3 regions of the Gracilibacillus pellucidus genome follow, and region 2 is predicted to be linked to each of the others. Evidence: riboswitches for the same ligand, from Rfam matches in the RefSeq annotation. Region 2 holds a riboswitch; each other region holds the start of a gene.
What was found. A riboswitch is a leader RNA that binds a small molecule or an ion and turns the genes downstream of it on or off. The one in region 2 is predicted to bind S-adenosylmethionine.

Region 1 (8,028 bases), 120 kb from region 2:
ATAACAGTCTACAAGCATTATGGAAAAAATGGGCTGCGCCACATCTAGGCATTACAAGAGACCATCCAAAACATGACATGATTATGTATGGCGGACGTCGTCCCCCAAAAAATACTGGCTACATCATTGGCTATAATATAGTGAAGCGATATATGAAGGAACAGCAATGTTCCATCCGAACCTTACTTGGCACTCCGAATGAGCGTATTGTTGAAACTTGTTCTTTTCTTCATAATTGATACAATTGCCGATGAACAACTGACCACAACCTTCTTTCTTTATTGCATAGTCTATTTAGTAGCTAGATGTAAAGAAAGGAGCAACACAATGTCCCATTTTGATTTCTGCAGACGAAACATCGGTAGTCCAGTAAAAATTGTTACGCGAGACGGTGTGACCCATAGAGGATATATTAATAGAGTAAATCGTTCTAAAGTATTTATTGAACCATTTCAAAGAAGAGGGCTTGGTGGATACGGATACGGTTTCTTTGGTTATGGTAGTGGATTAGGTATCGGTATTGCTCTCGGAGCTATTGCCACTATTGCTGTATTGCCGTTTTTCTTTTGGTAATAACAAAGCAACTGGTTACAATAATTATAAGGTAAAACTGCAATCAGCGGGAGTTTTTGACTCCCGCTGATTGTTGTCAAGTTAGCATCTATAGTCTAAGTGTTAACTAGTTGCTTCTCTATTATTTTTGAGTAAAATAGGTAATCTTTATCCAAAATAATACTCTGTCCAGAAAATTCTCGGATACGAATTACCCCCCATATTTGGTTTACTCCTCTTAGATAAAATTGATCTTTCAAGTATTGTCCTGACTTCAGGGGTACCTCAAACAATCTGCACCTAGTGAATTTCAAGCTAAACAATCGAATTCTCGAATGTTAAAGATTCAAGTTTTTAGATTAGACTTATACAACATAATATTAAATATTAGAATTAGACCGCAAGAAATGAGAAGTACTAGACTCCCACTTAATGATACAGTTTTACTGAAGGAAGGGATGTCTTATGGAAAAACGTTCAATTGGTTTATATGAAGGGATAGCATTATATATTGCCGCAATACTAGGTTCAGGAGTTCTTTTTATTTCCTCCGTCACTGCTTCTATCGCAGGCCCTGTCTCCATATTATCATGGATAATTGTAATTATTGCTAATCTCCCACTTGCCTACACATTTGCTTGTCTAGCACGTGAATATCCGGATGCCGGAGGAGCAGCTACTTTTGTCAGAAGATCATTTGGATTTCATTCTGGAAATATTGTAGGTTGGTTTTACTTTGTAACTGCTGCAGTTGGACAAACAATTGTATCTTTAACTGGGGCATTTTACGTTAGTCATGCTTTTGGATTTTCTGACTTTACAAGAAGGTTACTCGCATTCACCATTCTAATCATTGCTGGTATAACTAATTACAACGGAGTTAAAATGAGTGGTAGAGTCGCATTAATCCTGAGTGGTTGCTTACTATTATTACTTACACTTACTGTTATCGTTTCAATACCGAATATTGATTTAGATAATTTCACTCCTTTTGTGCCTAATGGATGGCATTCAACAGGAATAGCAATAACAGCAATATTTTGGGCATTTTTTGGCTGGGAAGCCATTTGTAATCTTGCGAATCACTTTAAGAACCCCAATAAAAGCATTGTTAATAGTACCTTTATTAGCGTAATAATTATAGGAATATTATTTTTAGCACTAAGCTTTGTAACAATCGGAACTGGGACATACGGAAGTATAGAAAGTGATCTTTCACCAATTGGTGCTATAATGGGAGAAACGCTAGGAATTGGCGCACAAATCGTTACTGCTATATCGGCATTTTTCATTTGTATAGGAACTTCGAATGCATTTGTAGCTAGCCTAACACAACTCGGTTATTCTTTAAGTAGAGACGGTGCATTTCCAAAACAATTATCGCTTATACATCCAACAAAGCAAATCCCAAGACGTATGGTCATTTTTATAATTGGTTTTGCGGGTATCGGAGTTATTATTACAGAATCCTTTACAATGGCATTTAATGATATCTTATTTATCCCAACCTCATTAGGTGTGATTGTCTATATTTTTTCTATGGCTGCTGGTGTTAAGCTTTTTAAAAATAAAACATTACCCTGGTACGCCTCTTTAGTATCAATAATCTTTTGTATCCTTGTGTTACCGTTCTTTCAATTGTACATTTTTGTTCCGGCAATCGTTATTGCTTTATACATTAGCTATATGACATTTCAAAAATGATTTTGTCTTCTGACTAAAAAGCAGGTTGAATATAATTAATTTATACGGGAATTTTCTTACTATACGTTAGCTTCAAGATTCATTATTGATAGGAGAGTAATTTTTCATGAAATCAAATACTCCGTTTTCTTCCGAGTTAATGTGGAACGCAGTAGTTACATGTGATAAAAGATATGATGGAATGTTTTTTTATGCGGTAAGGACAACTGGTATTTTCTGTCGTCCATCTTGTAAATCTAAAACTCCAAATATTGATAATATATGCTTTTTTGAAAATGTTGAGGATGCTATACACCAAGGATTTAGACCATGTAAAAGATGTCAACCTGAACTATCTATTAAAACATATGATCCTCAGCAAGAAATAGTTGATGTTACAATCAATTATTTAAAACAGCACTATCAAGAAAAATTAACCTTAAACTATATCGCTTTCCAAATTGGGGTAAGCCCTTATTATTTAAGCCGAATTTTCACAGAAAAGTTAAACATCAGCCCTCTAAAATATCTAGAATCCATTAGAATTCGTGAAGCTCAGCAATTATTACTGAATACCGTCCATAATAGTACAGAAATTTGCTTTCAAGTAGGATATAATAATTTTTCTAGTTTCTATAGACACTTCAAAAAAAATTGCGGGTGCTCACCATCCCAATATAGATATAAAAATGGAATTAGAAATTAGAACCAGAAACAAACTAGAAAGCTAAGGCATCCTATTATTAAATAAGAAGTTAACTTTTTAGAGGTACCTCTCTCAAGAAACCATTTTTATTTATAGATTCTCCTATCCATAAATTTAAAATATGGTAAACATATTCCCGCTAATGAGCCTATGCTGGTTAAGATTTTTAGGTAATGCTCCTCTATTTTCTTCCAATAACTTCAAGTAATTACGACATGCCCAAGAGCACATTCCATAAAATCGTCTCTCATAAACATTCTTATGGAACGTCATTCCAGCTTAATGTAAGTAATACTACGAAGATTGATTAAATCCCAAACAAATCATTCGATTCTTATCTAGTATTCTTTTATAATTGTGTAAACGCTTAATAATATAAGGAGGTTTTTTTGATGGAGTATCGTCGTTTAGGTAACACTGGTTTAAAAGTTAGTGAAATTAGTTTAGGTAGCTGGCTTACATATGGTGGCTATGTAGAAGAACAAAAAGCAGAAGCATCGATTGATAAGGCATATGACCTAGGTATTAACTTTTTTGATACAGCAAACGTCTATATGCGTGGGGAAGCAGAAAAAATTGTTGGAAAAGCATTGAAAAAATATCCACGAAGCTCTTATGTCCTTGCCACTAAAGTATTTGGTGATATGGGCGATGGGCCTAATGACCGTGGTCTTTCACGCAAACACATTACAGAGCAATGTAATGCAAGCTTACAAAGACTTGGTTTAGATTATGTCGACATCTACTATTGCCACCGTTACCACCAAGATACACCATTAGAAGAAACATTACGTGCCTTAGATGACCTTGTTCGACAAGGTAAAATCTTATATATCGGCGTTAGTGAATGGACTGCCGAACAAATTTCAGAAGCCGTTCATTTAGCTGATAAGAAACTACTAGATCGAATTGTCGTCAACCAACCAAATTATAGTATGCTTCACCGCTATATTGAGGATGAAATCATCCCTGTTAGTGATAAACATGGTATTGGTCAAGTTGTCTTCTCTCCTCTTGCTCAAGGTGTATTAACTGGTAAGTACAAAAAAGGTGAAGCAATTCCTTCAGGTAGTCGCGCAGCCCAAGAAAATTTAGATTTATCTCGTATTCTAACAGAGCAAAACTTAGAACGTGTTGAAGCTCTTCAAGGTATCGCAGCTAACGAAAATCTTTCATTAACTCAATTGGCAATTGCTTGGATACTACGTCAGGATAACGTTTCTAGTGCGTTAATTGGTGCAAGCAGACCCGAACAAATTGAAGAAAATGCTAAAGCTTCTGGCGTAAAATTAGCACCAGGAACCATTGAAGAAATCGAGAATATATTAAAAGCATGAAATTAACTTCCATCTGTGAAGGCTATTGGCCGTAACTCCTTTTCATTATACTCGAAAGGTTTATGGACATTTACACCGTGATAAACAAAAAAGTAACGATATTTCGATTGCAAACCCTGAAATTTCGTTACTTTTTTTCATATTAGCTCGGGTTTTAATTAAAACCTAGTAACTTGGTATTAATTTTTACATTTTTTTCTTAAAGTTATTGACTTTACTATTTCTACTGTTTACTATAGTAGTAACAAAAGACTTAAATGCAATTCTTATCCAGAGAGGTGGAGGGGCAGGCCCTGTGAATCCTCGGCAACAGGTTCTTAAATCGTAATACTGTGCCAAATCCTGCGGAAACAGCATATGCTGAACCGAAAGATGAGAAGGAATTAACTTAGATTATTCGCCTTCTTATCACCTTGGTAAGAAGGCTTTTTAATAAGGAGGAGCAAATATTCATGCTGACTTATGAAACGTACTATGATAGTCCGCTCAATAATGAGACCCCAAGTCCTGATGACCCGACAAAAGGAGCAGAAAAGATTTTAGAATGGGCCTATCAAACATACGGAGATTCCTTAGTCTATGCTTGTAGCTTTGGAGCAGAAAGTATGGTTTTGATTGATATGATTGCGCGTGTTAAGCCTGATGCTAGTTTAGTATTTTTAGACACTGGTTTACATTTTCAAGAAACCTATGATTTGATTGACGAAGTGAAGGAGCGCTATCCACTATTATCTATCGAAATGAAGCAGCCTGAACTGACTGTTGATGAACAACGCGAAAAACACGGAGCTGCCTTATGGAGTAGGAAACCAGATCAATGTTGCTATATCCGCAAAGTAAAACCATTGGAAGAAGCACTTAGCGGAGCGACTGCATGGATATCTGGTTTAAGAAGAGCGCAATCACCCACTAGAGCGAATACCGATTTTTTGAACAAAGACGAACGCTTTCAATCAATTAAGGTTTGCCCTTTAATTCATTGGTCTTGGGATGATGTATGGGATTATATTGAGAAGCACCAATTACCATACAATAAACTACATGATCAAAATTATCCAAGTATTGGTTGTGTTCCGTGTACATCACCTGTCACAGATGCAAGTGACGAGCGTTCAGGAAGATGGGCCAATTCTCAAAAAACAGAATGTGGTTTACATGTGGCACCACCAACATCCAATTAAATTTTTTTACGCTTAAACTCGAGTAAAACTATCGGAATAATTAAAAGAGGTGAATATATTGACATTACAAGTGGTAAACAGTCCGTTTGATGAAAAGCAGACGGAAATACTAAATCAAATTCTCCCAACTTTAACTGATGCACAAAAAAACTGGCTAGCAGGGTATCTAGCTGCTTCACAGGGAGTAACAAACGTAGTACCACCAACACCAACAGTAGAAACTAAGGAGCCTGTTCAAACAAGCACTCGTACCGTCACTATTTTATTTGGGTCCGAAACAGGTAATAGCCAAGCATTAGCAGAACAATTATCGACTCAGCTAAAAGAGATTAATCGTGATGTTACCGTATCTTGCATGGACGATTTTAAACCAAAAAAATTAAAAGAAGTAGAAGATTTACTTATTATTACGGCTACACACGGCGAAGGAGATCCACCTGATAATGCCATTGAATTCCATGAGTTCTTACACGGTCGTAAGGCTCCAAAACTCGACAATGTGAATTTCTCTGTTTTATCACTTGGAGATGAGTCGTATGAATTCTTTTGCCAAACAGGTAAAGACTTTGATAAACGATTAGAAGAATTAGGTGCTACGAGAATTCACCCACGCGTTGATTGTGACGTTGATTATGAAGAATTAGCAGAAGAATGGGCAAAAGAAGTAATCGCCACTTTACAAAAAGATGCAGGTGCTACGAATGCTCCAACAACTACTGTAACACCTACTGAACAAACTTTTTCAAAAAGCAATCCATACACTGCTGAAGTACTAGAAAATATTGTACTTAGTGGAAAAGGGTCTAACAAAGAAACAAGACATATCGAAATTTCACTAGAAGGATCTAATTTCCAATATGAACCTGGTGATTGTTTAGCAATTAATCCTAAAAACGATCCAGCCCTTGTAGCAGCTATTATCGAAGAATTGAAGTGGAATCCTGAACAGACTATCCCTATTAATAAACAAGGGGAAATCCGTTCCGTGCAGGAAGCCTTAACATCCATTTTCGAGATTACTAGACTAACAAAAGGATCATTGGAGAAAGCAAGCACCTATTTCCAAAATGAAAAATTACAACAATTAGTACAAAATTCTGACGAAGTAAAAGCATATATTGATGGTCGAGATCTCTTAGATTTAATCATTGATTACCCACCAGAACAATTGGACCCGACAACTATTATGCATTTCATGCGAAAAATTCCAGCTAGACAATACTCGATTTCAAGCAGCTATCAAGCAAACCCAGATGAAGTGCATTTAACCGTTGCAACTGTAAAATATCAGGCACATGGTCGAGATCGAAGTGGTGTATGTTCAGGTGAAATCTCTGACCGAATTAAACCTGGAGATCAGCTCAATGTTTATGTACACAAAAATCCAAACTTTAAATTCCCGATGGATGAGGCGACACCAGTTATTATGATCGGACCTGGAACAGGCGTAGCACCGTTTAGAGGGTATATTGAAGAACGTGAAGAACTTGAATTAAAAGGGAAAACATGGCTCTTCTTCGGTGATCAGCATTTCCGGACGGACTTCCTTTACCAAGTAGATTGGCAAAGATGGATACAGCAAGGCTATTTAACGAAGATGGACGTTGCCTTCTCCAGAGATACAGATGAAAAGGTATATGTACAACATCGTATGCAGGAAAAAGCAAAAGAACTATTTGAATGGCTAGAAGCTGGTGCACACCTTTATGTTTGTGGAGATGAAAAGAGAATGGCAAAAGACGTACATGATACATTGATTTCTATCATCAGCCAAGAAGGTAACCTTAGCGAAGAAGAAGCAAAAGAATATATCAATCAATTAAAACACGAAAAAAGATATCAACGCGATGTGTATTAAGGGGGATGACATATGGTAAATGATCCGAAGAAACTTGATCCAATGGAAAAACTGAAAGATGAAAGTCGTTATTTGAGAGGTACGATTCAAGAAGGTTTAGATGATCCGATAACCGCTGCTATATCAGAAGATGATACGAAATTATTAAAATTCCACGGCAGCTATCAACAAGATGATCGGGATATTCGTGATGAACGCCGAAAACAAAAATTAGAGCCTGCTTATCAATTTATGCTACGAATTGCTATCCCTGGTGGTGTCGCAACACCTGAGCAATGGCTTGCAACAGACGACTTGGCAGAAGCGTATGGTGATAACACGATTAAACTAACGACTCGCCAAGCCTTTCAATTACACGGCATCTTAAAATGGAATTTAAAAGATACGATAAAAACCATTAACAAAGTTTCCATGACAACTATCGCTGCATGTGGAGACGTAAACCGAAATGTCATGTGTAATCCCAATCCTTATCAATCAGATGTCCATCAAGAAGTACAAGATTGGGCACAAGCCATTAGTGATCACCTATCACCTAAAACAGGTGCTTACCATGAAATATGGTTAGATCAAAAGAAAGTAATCGACTCAAAAGAGGAAGTAGAGCCTATCTACGGAAAAACCTATTTGCCTCGAAAATTTAAAATCGGAATCGCGGTCCCTCCTTCTAATGATATTGATGTATTTTCACAAGATATCGGATTAATTGCG
Region 2 (8,028 bases):
GGAAGATACAAGATGAAATCTGTAAAGGATTCAATTTTACAGGATGAAATGAAACGGATGCTAACTTTCTAATAAGTTTCGTTTTATTAATAAGTACTACCCTTGATGAATGGTCGAATCTTTTGTGTGTACTGCTTGCTTCTATTTGTTGGATAAAAGTGTATCATATTCTCAACTAAACTCACTTTAGTGGTGTTTGTATTCAGCTATCTTTGCGGAGAATAAAAAGAGAAGCCCTCAGTTAGAAGAGAAAATGACTGAGGGCGCTTTTCTTATACTTTTAATGAAAGCTGATGTACGCGAAGTTTTTTAGCAGCAGCTACCATATTTTCTAAAGCTGCGATGGTTTCTTCCTCGTTCCTTGTCTTCAGTCCACAGTCTGGGTTAATCCAAAATTGTTCTATATCAATGGTTTCTAGAGCACGTTTAATATTCATTTCAAGTTCTTGCAAAGTAGGGATACGTGGACTGTGGATGTCATAGACACCAAGTCCAATTTCTTTTTTGTAGTCGTTTGTTTCAAAGGTTTCAATTATTTCTCCATGACTTCTAGATGTTTCAATCGAGATTACATCTGCATCTAGGTCATCAATTACTTCATAAATTTCACCAAATTCAGAGTAGCACATATGTGTATGAATTTGTGTTTCATGTTTCACCGTCGATGTTGCGAGCTTAAAAGCCTGTACGGCTGCATCAAAATAATTTGGCCACTTCAATCGATTCAATGGGAGTCCTTCGCGTAATGCTGGTTCATCTACTTGTATAATACTAATTCCTGCCTTTTCTAATGCTAATACTTCTTTTTCCAATGCTAACGCAATTTGATTTTGAACAGTGAAGCGTGGCAATTGTTCATGAACAAACGACCAGTTCAAAATAGTGACAGGTCCTGTTAACATTCCTTTTACAGGTTTGTTAGTTAATGATTGCGCATAAGTTATTTCTTTTACCGTTATTGCTTTTTCCCATTCTACATTACCGACTAAAAGTGGAGGTTTAACACAGCGTGAACCATAGGATTGCACCCAGCCAAATTCAGTAACAGCAAAACCTTTAAGTTTCTCACCAAAATATTCGACCATATCAGTTCGTTCAAATTCTCCATGTACAAGCACATCTAAATCTAGTTTTTCTTGAATGTGAATCCATCTTTTTGTTTCGGATTCAATAAACTCATTGTATACTTGTTCAGAAATTTCTCCTTTACGCCATTTTGTTCTTGTTTGCTTTACTTCAAGCGTTTGTGGCAAACTTCCGATAGTCGTGGTAGGTAATAAAGGGAGTTGTAACTTCTTTTGTTGATATTTCTTTCTTTCCAAAAATGGCAGCTCTCGTTTTGCATCTTTTCGGATGCTTTCTGTTAAGTGACTACGGTAATCGGACTGATCTAAATAATTAATTGCCTCTTTACTTTCTGTAAAAGCATGTTGAACGGCATCATTTTCTTCATGTAAGGCAGTTGTTAGGGTTTGTATCTCTTTTAATTTTTCATCAGCAAAACTCAATCCGTTTTTCACTAGTGGATCTAGTTTCTCCTCTAGCTCTTTTGTTACAGGAACATGTAATAAGGAGCAAGATGGTTGAATAATCAATGTTTCAGGATTAGCGACTCGTTGGATCGTTTCTAAAAGTTGATATTTATCCTCTAAATCAGCTCGCCAGACATTGCGCCCGTTAATAATACCAACGCCTAAAGCTTTATCAGTTGGAAATCCGAATTTGTTGATGACATCTATATGTTCTCCGTGCACAAAATCTAGTCCAATTCCTTTAACAGGGAGTTTTATAATTCGGTGATAATGCTGTACTGTTTCGAAATAAGTTTGCAAAATGATCTGAACACCAGAAACATGGTCATCAATCATTTGGTAAACTCGTTCTACTAGTTTTATTTCTGTTTCTGATAGGTTAGTTCCTAAAATAGGTTCGTCTATTTGAACCCATTCTGCACCTGCAGCAGACAACTCATGAAGTATTTGCTCATATAAGGGTAGTAATTTGTTAACCCAATTTTCTAATTCATTTTCATGATAACCTTTAGCAAGCTTAACAAATGTGATAGGACCAACGATTACAGGTTTTCCATCGATATTTAATTCCTCTTTTGCTTCTTCATAGTAAGATAATGCTCTGTTTTCCAGTAAAGATGGTTCCGTACCTTGTAATTCGGGCACGATGTAGTGGTAATTAGTATTGAACCATTTTGTCATTTCAGCTGCTACTGCGTTTTTCTCTCCGCGAGCAATAGCAAAATAGCAAGACAGGTCAGTGGGATCGTGATGGGTAAAACGTTCTGGAATGATATTGAAAGAAATAGCTGTATCTAATAGATGATCGTATAAAGAAAAATCTCCGACAGGAATTAGATCTATACCTAACTCCTTTTGTTTTTTTAGGTTATGGAGACGTAAGCTCTTCATTTGTTCTTGAAGACAGGTAGCATTTATATCTCCACGCCAAAATGCCTCAATTGCTCTTTTCCATTGTCGCTTTTCGCCAATTCGAGGGTAACCTAGATTGCTACTAAGAATCGTTGTCATTATGAAAAACTCCTTTAATTATTTATTTTCATTGCTTGTGAAGCTTGTTTATTTGCATAATTCGTTAGCTCCACTGTTATGGGATAATGCAAGAACGGTGTGACAATGTAAATACCATTAAAATATTGTAGAGCTGTATCAATTAATTCTTTTGCGATTTCTTTCCCTTCCTGGATACTTTGTGTTTTATTCTGGGATTGCTTCATTCTAGATCGAACTTCATCAGGTAACTTCATACCCGGTACTTCATGGTGTAAAAATTCTGCATTTCGATAAGAGGTTAGTGGCATGATGCCAACGAAAATAGGTTGATCAATATGTTGAGTAAGTTGATGTAACTGAATAATTTGTTCATGATTGAAAATTGGTTGAGTCAAAAAGTAATCAGCACCGTGGTTAATTTTCTGCTCCATTCTTTTTACTGCCTTTTCAAGGTTCGCAACATTAGGATTGAACGCAGCGGCTACTTGAAAATGTGTTTTCGTTTTTAGTGAGTTACCGGCAAAGGATAATCCTTGATTACACTGCTGTTTAATGAGTCTTGTTAATTCGATAGATGTCACGTCAAAAACAGATGAAGCACCTGGGAAACCACCAATTCGTGTTGGATCGCCAGTGATCGCTAGAATTTCATGAAAGCCTAATGTATGGAGACCGAGTAAATGAGATTGAAGCCCGATTAAATTTCGATCCCGACATGTTAAATGAATAAGTGGTGTCACTTTACATCCTGCTTGCTTCATTTTTACAGCCATGGCAAAGTTACTAATACGTGGTGAAGCCAGAGAATTATCTGCTAATGTAATCGCGTCTGCTCCGGCATCTTCTAGTGCAAGTGCACCTTCGAGAAATGTGTCTGTATCTAGATGTTTTGGCGCATCTAACTCTACGATTACGGTGTGCTGTTTGCGAGCCTTTTCCGCTAATGGTATTGGCAAGGGAAGTTGTTGTTTGTTAGCAGTCTGCGTAAAATTAATTTTTTTCACCTTTTTTTGCTTAATCGGTGTTAATCCACTTATGCCATCTTTAACAGCGCTAATATGTTCTGGCGTTGTACCACAGCATCCACCAATTAAACGCACGCCTTGGTTACGGAACTCTTTTGCGCATTTTACAAAGTAGTCACTGTATTGGCTATAAACTAATTTCCCATTTTGGTAGGAAGGGAGACTTGCATTCGGATATGCAGCTAAATATGCTTTCTCAAGAAGTGGAACAGATTCTAATGCTTTAAGCATATAGTGAGGACCAAGATGGCAATTGACACCTACAACATCTGCACCTATGTCTTCTAATGTTTTCAAGGCTGTTGAAAGCTGTAATCCATTTTCCATCACACCTGGTTCATGCATCGACACATTGGTGATAATCGGCAATTTTGTTTCTTGTCTAGCAATCTCTAACACTTGCTTGATTTCTTCAAAGTCATAGTATGTTTCCAATAATAAGCCATCTATCCCTTCTAATAATAAAGAGAATAACTGCTCCTTAAAGCTACGGATGATGTCTTTCTTTGAAGCGATTAATTTTTGAACTCCTCTGATTCCTCCAATTGTTCCTAAAACAAATCCTTTGTCTTTGGCAGCAGTTTTAGCGAGTTGTATAGCTTTTGTATTTATCTCATGTACCTGCTCCTCTAAACCAAAACGCGACAATTTAATATAGTTTGCTCCATATGTGTTGGTTTGTATAACTTCAGCTCCAGCATCAAGATATGTTTGATGAACGTGGAGAATTTGGTCTGGATGCGTAAGGTTGTAAGATTCAAAGCAGCGATTGACACCGTGAGAGTATAGTAGGGTTCCTATTGCTCCATCAGCGACAACTAGTCTTTGTTGCAATGCATTGCGTAAATCAGACATTTTTTCACCTCTTTTCTATGTAGAATAAATGTTTATAACATAAAAAATCTCCGTCTATTGAAAGACGGAGATTAATTAACGTAAACTCTCATCTTTCAAGCAGCTATTGCTTGCTGGAATTAGCACCTTGTCATATTAGACGGTTGCTGAGGCTTCGTAGGGCCAGTCCCTCCACCTCTCTGGATAAGAAAAATTATTTAACTGATAGTATTTGTTAGAATGTTACATGAAAATAAAAAACATTGCAAGTTATTTTTGTGAATTTTCCGACAACTTGATTCTTTATCGAGATATGGTATGATAAACCTAGTTGAAAATCATTATCAGTAAGAGGGAGTCATGTTCATGAGTATCCAACAACTTATCACCGAACGTCGCTCGATATCGGTATATCGGGATAAAGAAGTACCAGCAAGTCTAATAGAAGAGCTATTAGAAACAGCAGTATGGGTACCTAATCATAAAATGACAGAGCCGTGGCGATTTGTTTTTGTGCAAGGAGAAGCAAAGGAAAAACTAGCCGAAATTAATCGAAAAGTTGCTATTTCTAAAGCGAATACAGAAGTAGAAGAAGAATTACAAGTGATTAGTGACAATGCTTATAACAAAATAATGAGTGTGCCATTCATCTTTTTTGTCATTAACACCCTACATCCACAAGAAAAATTAAGAGAAGAGGATTATGCTTCATCTAGCTGTTTAGTCCAAAACTTTAGCTTACTTGGTTGGGAAAAAGGGCTAAGTGTTTTCTGGAAAACAGGAAAGTTAGCATTCTGTGAAGAGACCGCTGCATTAATCGGTTTACAAGAAAATGAGCGGGTAGTTGGCCAAATTCAAGTAGGGTATCCTGCTAAAAATCAAACGCCTATTCCAAGAACAGCAGCAAAAAATAGAATTACAGTAATAAATTAAGTGTTGAAAAGAGGCTGCCTCAACCAATTTTGGTTGATCGCAGCCTCTTTTCAAGTTGCCAGAAAGCTAAGCATTCTATACATACTATTTTTCTGTAAAAAAAGACCGATGAAAGATATCATCGGACAAAAGAAAAAGGGGCTATCATTTTGTGAGAAAGCAATCTTTGCAGCATTGCTCAATTTGGAACAATTTAAATATATCAAATGAATGAAAAGAAGGTGTTAAAGCTAAGTTAAGAAATTGTAAAGATTTACCCAAATAGAAGTAGAAAACGCTATAATAGAAATAGATGTTTCTAGGAGGGTTTAGAATGGAAAAAGTGTCGATATGTGTAACAAGTGATGTTCACGGTTATATTATGCCTACTACTTATCGTGATCATCAAGAGGTGAATATTGGATTAGCCAAAGCTGCCTCTATTATTCAACATATAAGAGAGAAAAACCATACGATCTTAATCGACAATGGTGATTTTATTCAAGGAAGTCCTGCTACATATTATTTTGCCAAAAAACAAGGGGATCAAGCGAGTCCTGTTATTAAAGTAGCTAATCAATTAAAATATGATCTTGCAGTACTTGGGAATCATGAATTTAACTATGGATCAGACTATTTACAAAAAGCAGTGGACGCTGCTGAGTATCCTTTTTTGTCAGCTAATATAATAGATGAGAGAACGACTGAGCCATACTTCGGTAAACCCTACGTAATAAAAGAAATAGCTGGTATTAGAATGGCGATATTAGGATTAACGACACATTACATTCCTAATTGGGAAGAGCCAAAGCATATTGAACAATTACGTTTTGAGGATGCTTGTGAATCAGCTAAAAAGTGGGTTGCGAAAATACGTGAAACGGAAGCACCAGATGTGATGGTAGTATGCTATCATGGGGGATTAGAGCGTGACCCGCAAACTGGTGAACCAACTGAAGATTTAACAGGTGAAAATCAAGGCTATCAAATTTGCCAAGAAGTAGACGGAATAGACATTTTAATTACGGGTCACCAACACCGCTTTTTATCAGAAGAAATTAATGGTGTGACAGTCGTTCAACCAGGTAATAATGGGCAAGCAGTCGCAGAAGTAACGTTGTCTATTGGAGAAAAAGTAGAATCTATTACCTCTACTTTACACTATGTGGACGATGAGACGAAGGCAGATGAGCAAGTAATAGACTCCCTAAAAGAAGAGGAAAAAGCAGTGCAAGAATTTTTAGACCAAGTAATGACGAATGTCAAAGGTGATATGACGATATCAGATGGAATGGATGTTAGATTAAATGGTCATCCATTTATTAATTATATCAATCAATTACAATTAGATGTTTCAGGTGCTGACCTGTCTGGGACAGCGTTATTTAATGATACATCTCCAGGATTCGGCGAACAAATTACGATGAGAGATATTGTTTCAAACTATATTTACCCGAATACGTTAAAAGTTTTAAACATTACTGGTCATGATGTAAAAGCCGCATTAGAAAGGTCGGCTAGCTATTTTGCGTTAGAAGGTGATGAAATAGGTGTTAATCCATCTTTCTTACAACCGAAGCCCCAACCATATAACTATGATATGTGGCAAGGTGTTTATTACGAAATCAATGTATCAAAACCAATTGGCGAAAGAGTAGTAGTACTAGAATATGAGGGACAACCTCTGGATTTAGACCAAGAATTCCGAGTAGTAATGAATAACTATCGCGCAAGTGGTGGTGGTAACTACCATATGTTTAAAGATAAAGAAGTAGTCAAAGATATTGCCGTTGACATGACAGAATTAATTGCGGATGACCTATTGAAGAAGGCGGAATTGATACCAGATTTCACAAAACATTTCCGTGTTTTCAAATAATTATTAGATTACAAATATAGCATATAGTTAGAAAATGTTACGTAATGATGTATAAAATCTATGATTGTTGCCCCATAATGACAAATGTGACAAGCGTTTGTAATAAAGTAATGTTTGTTACAGACTCTTAAATTCACTGTAACCACAAAGGATGATCGCTGTGATATAGTGATGCTTGTCAACTTTGAAAGGAGGCAACAATGATGCGGAAATTTTTAGTGTCAGTAGGTTTTGTTGCAACTACATTTTTTATCGTGCTACCAGTTTCAGCAGCAGAATATGAAGTAGTATCAGGAGATAACTTGTGGGAAATCGCACAAGAACATAATACAACTGTTGCAGAGTTAAAGGAAATGAACGAGCTAGATTCAGACTTGATTTTCCCAAATCAAATGTTAGAAATAGATAAAGAGATTACTTATACAGTAGAAAGAGGAGATACATTAAGTAGAATCGCTTCTGAACATGATGTAACAGTGGACGATTTGAAAGAATGGAACAACCTCGAAACAAATTTAATTCTTGTAGATGAAGAATTAACGATTAAAGAACTTAACAAGTCTGAAATACAACAAGAAACAAACAAAGCAAGCGAGTCAAAAGAACAAACAGAGAAACAACAAACAAGTGAGCAGACAGAGAAAAAAGAAGTGAAGCAAGAGCAAAGTAAGGAAGAAACACCTGAAGCTTCTGAACCTGTCGTAGAAAAACAAGATACAGCGTCAACGGAAAGTTCTTCTGACCATAACGGTGAAACATTAACCGTAACTGCTACAGCTTATACAGCAGACTGTGCCGGTTGTTCAGGAGTTACTGCAACAGGAATCGACTTAAATGAAGATCGCAATATGAA
Region 3 (8,028 bases), on a different contig from region 2:
GTCGATGATCAAGCTATTACTATTTTGCGAAGTGAGAATGGGGTCATTGGAACGTTAACAGCTAGTTGGGCATATCGAGCAGGTGAAGATAATTCGACCGTAATTTATGGAGAGAAGGGTATGCTTCGACTTGAGGATGATCCGATTTATAGTTTAGTAGCTTCCTACACCGATGGATCCACAGTAAACTATGAATTAGGTCAAATTCAAACAAATGATAGTGGTGGTCAAACTTCAACAGGTGTTATTGATCACTTTGTTGATAGTGTGAGAAATGATACGAAACCATTGATTGATGGAGAAGAAGGATATAAGTCATTACAAATTATTCTAGCTGCTTTGGAAGCAAATGAAACGAAGAAAAATATTTCTTTATCACGGTGCAAACGTCCGTAAAACAAAGAAGCAAAGATGGAAGATAAACGGACGTTAACACCCTGATAAGTTTCGCTAACAATCAGTGGGATTCAAAAACTCCCGCTGATAGAAGTCTCACTTTATAGATAGGAGGAAAAATAAATGAAATTAGGGGTATTTACTGTTTTGTTTTCTGATAAAAATTTTGAAGAAATGCTTGATCATGTGAAGATGAGTGGATTAGATGCAGTTGAGATTGGAACAGGAGGTTATCCAGGTGACGCGCATTGTCAGATCGATCAATTATTAGCGGATACAAACAAACGCGAACAATACTTACAAGCAGTGAAAGAGCGTGGTTTAACGATTAGTGCTTTTAGCTGTCACGGAAATCCGTTAACACCTGATCAGCAATTCGCTGCAGAGAGTGATCGTATTTTACGTAAAACGATCGAGCTTGCAGGGCTTACTGGTGTGCCGGTCGTAAATTGCTTCTCTGGTACACCTGGCGATCAGGAAAGTGCCAAAGTACCAAACTGGCCAGTTGCACCGTGGCCATCTGAATATGCAGAGGTTTTAGATTGGCAATGGGAAGAAAAGCTTATTCCTTATTGGAAGGAAATTGGAGAATTAGCCGAACAACATAATGTGAAAATTGGTATTGAATTACATGCAGGATTTTTAGTTCACACACCATATACCATGCTAAAACTTCGTGAGAATACAAGTTCAGCAATAGGTGCGAACCTTGATCCAAGTCATTTATGGTGGCAAGGAATTGATCCTGTGGCAGCGGTGAAAATTTTAGGGAAAGAAAATGCTATTCATCATTTCCATGCAAAAGATACGTATATTGACCAAGATAATGTCAATATGTACGGATTAACGGATATGCAGCCATACAGTAATATACAGACTAGAGCGTGGAATTTCCGCTCAGTTGGTTGTGGTCATAGTTTAGAGGTTTGGTCTAATATCATTAGCGCACTTAGAACATTTGGCTATGACTATGTTATTAGCATTGAGCATGAGGATCCAATCATGTCTATTGATGAGGGATTTGCTCGTGCTGTAGATAACCTGCAAGCGGTAACGATTAAGGAAAGTCCAACAAATATGTGGTGGGCATAGCGAAGGGAAGTTCGAAAATGGCTAAATTAAAAGTGGGATTAATAGGAGCAGGAGGTATAGCGACAAGTGTACACATTCCTGCATATCAAAAGTTAGCAGAGCAAGTAGAAATAGTTGCGGTAGCTGATGTTGTTTATGATAAGGCAAAGTCAGTTGCGAATGAACACGGTATTAACCTAGCCTTTTCTGATTATGGAGAGATGTTAAAAGAGCTTGATATGGACGCCGTTAGTATTTGTGTGCCAAATAAATTTCATAAAGACGCAGCAATTGCAGCACTAAATGCCGGTTGTCATGTTCTATGTGAAAAACCACCAGCAATGAATCAACAAGAGGCAGAAGAAATGGAGGAAGCAGCTAAAGCATCCAGTAGACTGTTGATGTATGGCTTCCATTATCGTTTTCAAACAGAGACACAAGCAGCAAAACGGTTTATTGATGCAGGCGAATTTGGTGATATTTATGCTGGTCGTGTTCAAGCAATTAGAAGGCGAGGTATCCCTGGTTGGGGTGTGTTTACGAATAAAGAACTGCAAGGTGGAGGGCCACTGATTGATATTGGTGTTCATATGTTAGATACAGCACTGTACTTGATGGGATACCCAGAACCTGCTGTTATCCTTGGGCAAACCCATCAGTTTCTTGGTACGAAGAAAGGTGTCGGCTTATTAGGTGAGTGGGATTATGAAAACTATACGGTTGAAGATATGGCTGTTGGAATGATTACATTTAAAAATGGGGCATCATTGGTGCTTGAGTCTGCCTTTGCAGCAAATGTTCAAGAAGCGGATAATATGCAAGTCTCTTTGATGGGCAGTAAAGGCGGTGCAGATATTTTTCCATTGAAAATGTATCAAGAAAAACACGATACGTTGATTGATATAACACCAGCTTATTTACCACAACACCATGCACATGAAGTAGAAGTTACTACGTTTGTTAGAGATTGTATCGAAGGTCATGTGACAGATCGTTACGCTAAACAAGGAACGAACATTCAAAAAATTATTGATGGACTTTATCAATCAGCGGAGACTGGTAAAGCCGTATATTTCTAGGAGGGAATATAAATGGGGAAAATAGCTATTCAATTATATTCAGTGCGTGAGCATACAACGAAAGACTTTTTAGGTACGTTACGTAAGCTAGGAGATATGGGATATGAAGCAGTTCAGTTCGCAGGTTTTTTTGATACGCCCGCAGAGCAATTAAAGGAAGTGATGGATGAGTCTGGATTAGTTGCTGCAGGCAGCCATATGCCATTTAAAACGTTAACAGGTGAAGAATTGGAAAAATCGCTTGAATATAATAAAAAGATTGGAAATGACTTAATTATTTGTCCGATACTTCCCGAAGAATTGCGAACAGATGAGGCAGCATATTATAAAGGAGCAGCTACATTAAATGAAATAGGGAAGAAATGTGCAGAAGCAGGCTTTACTTTTGCATACCATAATCATAACATGGAGTTCTTTGATCTTGGTAATGGAAAGACAGGCTTTGATATTTTATTTGAAGAGACGGATCCTGAGTATGTGCAAATAGAGCTTGATTGCTATTGGGCAACACATGCAGGAATAGATCCATTAACGATTATTAAAGAACATGACAAGCGCATTGTTTCTTTGCATATTAAAGATATGGTAGAAGAAAATGGCGAAAAACGTAGTATTGAAATAGGAAAAGGATCACTGGATATTGCTACACTTTGGCAAACAGGTGAATCTACCGATGTCCATTGGTATGTGATTGAACAAGAACAATTCGATGGAGACCCACTAGATAGTGCAAAGGAAAATGTCGTGAACTTAAAGCAAGTAATTAATAAATGAATGAAGTGATTGGTAACGTTTACTAGATTTGCTGACAAAAAGGGCAATGAATTCAGCTTTTTTTGTTAATAACTAGATTTACTGACATAATGTATTGTGCTTCCCTTTATTTTTGTCCATAACAAGTAAACAGATGAACGCCCAAAATGAAGCAGAACCAAAATTAAGGTCACTCATAAGGCGAATGAAAGTTTGTTGATGCTGTATAAGCTTCTTTTCTTACTATATAATTAGTAACATTTTCCTGTTTTTTTAGATTCTGATAGTTTATAATGGGAAATGGTAATAGACATCTTTGGAGGTAAGTCATATGTTTAAGAAGCTTTTTAAAAAGAAAGAGACAAATACAGATTTAGTAACGCCACTGACAGGGAAAGTAGTACCGTTGGCGCAGGTCCCTGATGAAGTTTTTTCACAAAAGATGATGGGGGACGGTATCGCTATCGAACCTACTGATAAGCAAGTTGTATCACCAATTGATGGGGAAGTTGTCGATGTATTTAAGACAAAGCATGCGATTAGTTTTCGCACTGATGGTGGTGCAGAAATTTTAATACATATGGGACTTGAAACTGTACAGTTAGACGGTAAAGGTTTTGAGATTCATGTGACAAACGGTCAAAAAGTGAAAAAAGGTGATGCTTTAGCAACATTCGACTTAGATGTCATTAAAGCAGAAGGTTATCAAACGATTACTCCTATCATTTTATTAAATGGAGAAGAATTTTCTTTGTCTAATGCAGCTGGTGAACAAGCTGTGACAGCAGGTGCGGATACACTTTTCCGTATTGAAAAGAAATAATATTTAACCATTAAGAATGAGCTTTTATCAAGAAAAAAGCTCATTCTTTTTTCTTGAATAACATAGAAGTATCAAGCTTTTCACCTTCAATGACGATGGCTATTAGTCCTTTATCTGTTTTTGTTTCGTGCCATTCATTTTCCCTCCAAAGCACAACTTCTCCTGGTCGAATAGCAACAAATTCATCAGATTTACCGCGTACCCAACCATTTCCACTAATAACGATAAACAGTTGTGGAACAACAGCTTGATGATATCCGATAAGTCCGTTCTGTTCTAGATGAATACAAGCAATTTGAGTAGTTTTTTCGGTTTTGGTTATAGGTGAAAGGGTAAAATCAGAGTGAAACTGGGTGATTTTTTTACCAACTTCTTTGTTCAGTTGGAATATCTCCATAGTAACTCTCCTTCATATGTAGATTTTATCACGGTGTAAACGTCCGTAAAACCCCCACTTCAAGGTTCGGGTGAAAACTAGGAAGCTAAGTGGGGGATAAACGGACGCTAACTCCCTGATAAGTCTCACTTTATCAAGATATAGTTCACTGATTGTGGCTTGTTCTATACTACCATATAATGTAATGTTTTGGAAGGTGGTCGGGCTTGTTTCAAGTGCGAAGTTATTAACCTATGGGACTGTATAAAAAAATGTCGAAAACTACTTGACATTATCCTCTCAAACTTGTACATTTGTATATACTTAAAAATTAAACATTTCTTATCCAGAGAGGTGGAGGGACTGGCCCTTTGAAGCCTCGGCAACAGCTCCATGAAGCAATGTGCCAACTCCAGTAGCGATTAGCTAGCAGATAAGAAGAGAGTATGAATGATTGAAGGACCTCTTCTAATACTAGATAGAGGTTCTTTTTTTGTGTTTGTAAACCACAAGAAATAGCAAAACGAGGAGGACAACTAGTGGAAAAACAATCAAAAGGTAATGCAGTAGCACTATTACCATTACTTGTTTTTATATTATTATTTATTGTATCGGGAATCGTTACGCATGATTTTTCCAGTATGCCAATTAATGTAGCGGTATTGATTGCTGCAGTAGTAGCGATTGCGATAAATCGAAAAGAAAAATTGTCGAAAAAGATAGAAGTGTTCACAAAAGGTGTAGGACACGAGAATATCATTTTAATGGTGATTATCTATATATTAGCAGGTGCTTTTTCAGAAGTAGCGGAAGGAATGGGAGCAGTTGATGCAACCGTAAATCTTGGTCTCTCTCTACTTCCTGCAAACTTGTTGATGGTAGGTTTGTTTATTATTGCTTGTTTTATTTCGCTTACAATGGGAACGTCAATGGGGACCGTTGTTGCACTTGCGCCGATTGGTATCGGAATTGCAGAACAAACAGATATTTCAATGGCTTTGGCGATGGCGACTATTATTGGTGGAGCGATGTTTGGTGATAACTTATCGATGATTTCGGATACAACGATTGCGGCAGCAAGGACACAAAATACAACGATGAGTGATAAGTTTAAAACCAATTTTTGGATAATACTTCCGGGTGCTATTATTACCATTATTATATTATGGGCCATTACACTTGGTAGTCATTTTACGGTTCAAGAAGATTATTCTTATCAAATTGTAAAAGTACTTCCATATCTTGCTGTTTTAATTGTAGCAATATTGGGAGTAAATGTACTAATCGTTTTAACTGGTGGCATTGTTTTTGCAGGAATTATTGGTTTATTAGATGGCTCTTTCACAGGAACAAGTTTAGTTCAAACAGCATCAGAAGGAATAATCAATATGCAAGATATTGCGATCATTGCTTTGTTAATTGGTGGTATTATAGGTATCATTCAGCATAACGGTGGAATTGATTACTTGTTACATGTTGTATCACGTCGAATCAAATCCAAAAAAGGTGCAGAGTTTGGAATTGCTGGACTTGTCAGTGCGGCAGATATTAGTACAGCTAATAATACGATTTCGATTATTATGACAGGTCCGCTAGCGAAAAATATTGCACAAGAATATCAAATAGACCCAAGGAAATCAGCTAGTATTCTTGATATTTTTGCAGCATGTTGGCAAGGGATTTTACCATATGGTGCGCAAATGCTTGCTGCTAGTGGGTTAGCTGCCATATCACCATTAAGCATCATACCGTATTCCTTCTATCCTATTTTATTAGGACTTAGTGGTATCATCGCCATTTTAATTGGCTTTCCACGATTTAAACAAAAAGCATCACAACAAGAGTAGGGCGCATTAGTCCTACTCTTTATTTTCCACGTGTATCATAATTTTCAGGACATACTCTTCTTCGCGATTTTTGACGGCAGCTTCATATACATATTCTTCTAAAATATATTCCCCGATCTCTAGATGCCTTCGATCCATTTCTTGCAAAAGTTTTTGGTAAGTTTGACCGACATGTTGGTATTCACCAATATGGTATCCAACTAAAAAATCTCCATCAACTGTTTGAAAAAAAGAATGATCTATTTTCGGTTCAAGTTGTTTGTTATATAAATAACTGTAATTAGTAAAATCCCCTTTTAGCGCATTTTCACGAGAAGTAATGGTACCAATCGGATAGCCTGTATCAAGATATGCATCAGATAATTCCACTAAAAAGTTATGGAATGCTTCTACAAATTCTTGATCTGATGCATTTTCAATATTGTTGCTTAAATAAAGGGTTTGTTTAGGTAGTCGTTCTACTCTAATTTGTTGAAAGTCTAGCTTCGTTGCTTCGTTTAACGACTGAATTTGTCCTTCTATCATGTTAACCTTCATTTCCAGTCGCCTTCGTTCTTCTAGTATCTTTTCTTGTTGTTCATACATGATCTTAAGCATTTTTTCTGGTGATTTATTTTGAGTGTATTGTTTTATTTCATCTAATGACATGCCTAAGTCTTTTAATAGGGCAATAACTGCGAATAACTCTAATTGATGAAATGAATAATAGCGGTATCCTTTTTCATTTTTTCGGATAGGTGACAAGATCCCGATTTGGTCATAATAAAAAAGAGTTTGTTTGTTCACTTTGCATAATTTAGCAAATTCTCCAGTTGTAAAATATTTTGTATTATTTTCAGTCATTTTTTATTCACTCCACTCTTGACTATATAGTTACTATATACCATAAGCTAATAAAGTGCAAAATGAATGTTAAGGATAAAAGAAGGAGAAATACAAATGAAAACATCTATTTTTAGAAATAGAACATATATGTTGTTGTTAGTTGCTGGTATTTTAGCAATAGTAGGTTTTAGTATGTTTTTAACGACAACGTCTTGGTATATTATCAACACGTTACAATCTCCTGGTATATTAGGAGTCGCATTGATTATTGCAACAGTTCCAAGGTTAATTTTAATTACATTTGGTGGAGTGCTAGCAGATAGATATAAAAAAACGACGATTATGTTTGGTACGAATTTGCTTCAGGCAATTGTATTGTTTTCAATTTATTGGTTTATTGCAAGCGATACGATGACCGTAGCATTATTGTTTGTGGCTGTTGGATTATTCGGAATGTTGGATGCTTTCTTTGGACCAGCAAGCTCTTCATTGATACCGAAAGTTGTAGATAAATCACAATTACAGCAAGCAAATGCCTATTTTCAAGGTGTAGACCAAATATCTTTTATTATTGGGCCAATCCTTGCTGGCGTAATGATGGAAATAAGTAATGTGCAAACCAGTTATCTGGTAGCGACGATTCTAGTGTTATTATCTGCTGTTTTTGTCTTTCCTCCGTTAATTAAGGAAGGACCAGTTGAGCAGAAGGAAAGTTTGAGTATATTAGAAGATTTTCGTGAAGGCTTCGCTTATTTAAAATCTTCTAAGTTTTTGTTAATTGGAATTTTTGTCTTGATTACACTGAATTTCTTTATCTTTGGTGGATTACAAATAGCGATGCCGCTGTTAGTTGAGTTA

Region 1: another riboswitch for S-adenosylmethionine. It lies ahead of SH601_RS04425 (phosphoadenylyl-sulfate reductase); the one in region 2 lies ahead of SH601_RS03900 (bifunctional homocysteine S-methyltransferase/methylenetetrahydrofolate reductase).
Region 3: another riboswitch for S-adenosylmethionine. It lies ahead of SH601_RS00820 (Na+/H+ antiporter NhaC family protein); the one in region 2 lies ahead of SH601_RS03900 (bifunctional homocysteine S-methyltransferase/methylenetetrahydrofolate reductase).

The regions. Positions count from the first base shown of each region.
Region 1 covers NZ_JAWZSR010000002.1:216,687-224,714, forward strand. Annotated here, with positions in the region: gene SH601_RS04400 (DUF2268 domain-containing putative Zn-dependent protease) at 1-239, shown strand, start outside; gene SH601_RS04405 (hypothetical protein) at 328-573, shown strand; gene SH601_RS04410 (APC family permease) at 1,018-2,256, shown strand; gene SH601_RS04415 (bifunctional transcriptional activator/DNA repair enzyme AdaA) at 2,363-2,941, shown strand; gene SH601_RS04420 (aldo/keto reductase family protein) at 3,334-4,278, shown strand; SAM riboswitch class I at 4,542-4,657, shown strand; gene SH601_RS04425 (phosphoadenylyl-sulfate reductase) at 4,731-5,459, shown strand; gene SH601_RS04430 (assimilatory sulfite reductase (NADPH) flavoprotein subunit) at 5,518-7,317, shown strand; gene cysI (assimilatory sulfite reductase (NADPH) hemoprotein subunit) at 7,330-8,028, shown strand, end outside.
Region 2 covers NZ_JAWZSR010000002.1:94,773-102,800, reverse strand. Annotated here, with positions in the region: gene metE (5-methyltetrahydropteroyltriglutamate--homocysteine S-methyltransferase) at 273-2,543, opposite strand; gene SH601_RS03900 (bifunctional homocysteine S-methyltransferase/methylenetetrahydrofolate reductase) at 2,558-4,405, opposite strand; SAM riboswitch class I at 4,491-4,595, opposite strand; gene SH601_RS03895 (nitroreductase family protein) at 4,751-5,317, shown strand; gene SH601_RS03890 (bifunctional metallophosphatase/5'-nucleotidase) at 5,631-7,175, shown strand; gene SH601_RS03885 (LysM peptidoglycan-binding and 3D domain-containing protein) at 7,379-8,028, shown strand, end outside.
Region 3 covers NZ_JAWZSR010000001.1:165,840-173,867, forward strand. Annotated here, with positions in the region: gene SH601_RS00790 (Gfo/Idh/MocA family protein) at 1-396, shown strand, start outside; gene SH601_RS00795 (sugar phosphate isomerase/epimerase family protein) at 520-1,488, shown strand; gene SH601_RS00800 (Gfo/Idh/MocA family protein) at 1,506-2,546, shown strand; gene SH601_RS00805 (sugar phosphate isomerase/epimerase family protein) at 2,559-3,320, shown strand; gene SH601_RS00810 (PTS sugar transporter subunit IIA) at 3,631-4,122, shown strand; gene SH601_RS00815 (cupin) at 4,163-4,519, opposite strand; SAM riboswitch class I at 4,838-4,938, shown strand; gene SH601_RS00820 (Na+/H+ antiporter NhaC family protein) at 5,038-6,345, shown strand; gene SH601_RS00825 (MerR family transcriptional regulator) at 6,358-7,188, opposite strand; gene SH601_RS00830 (MFS transporter) at 7,285-8,028, shown strand, end outside.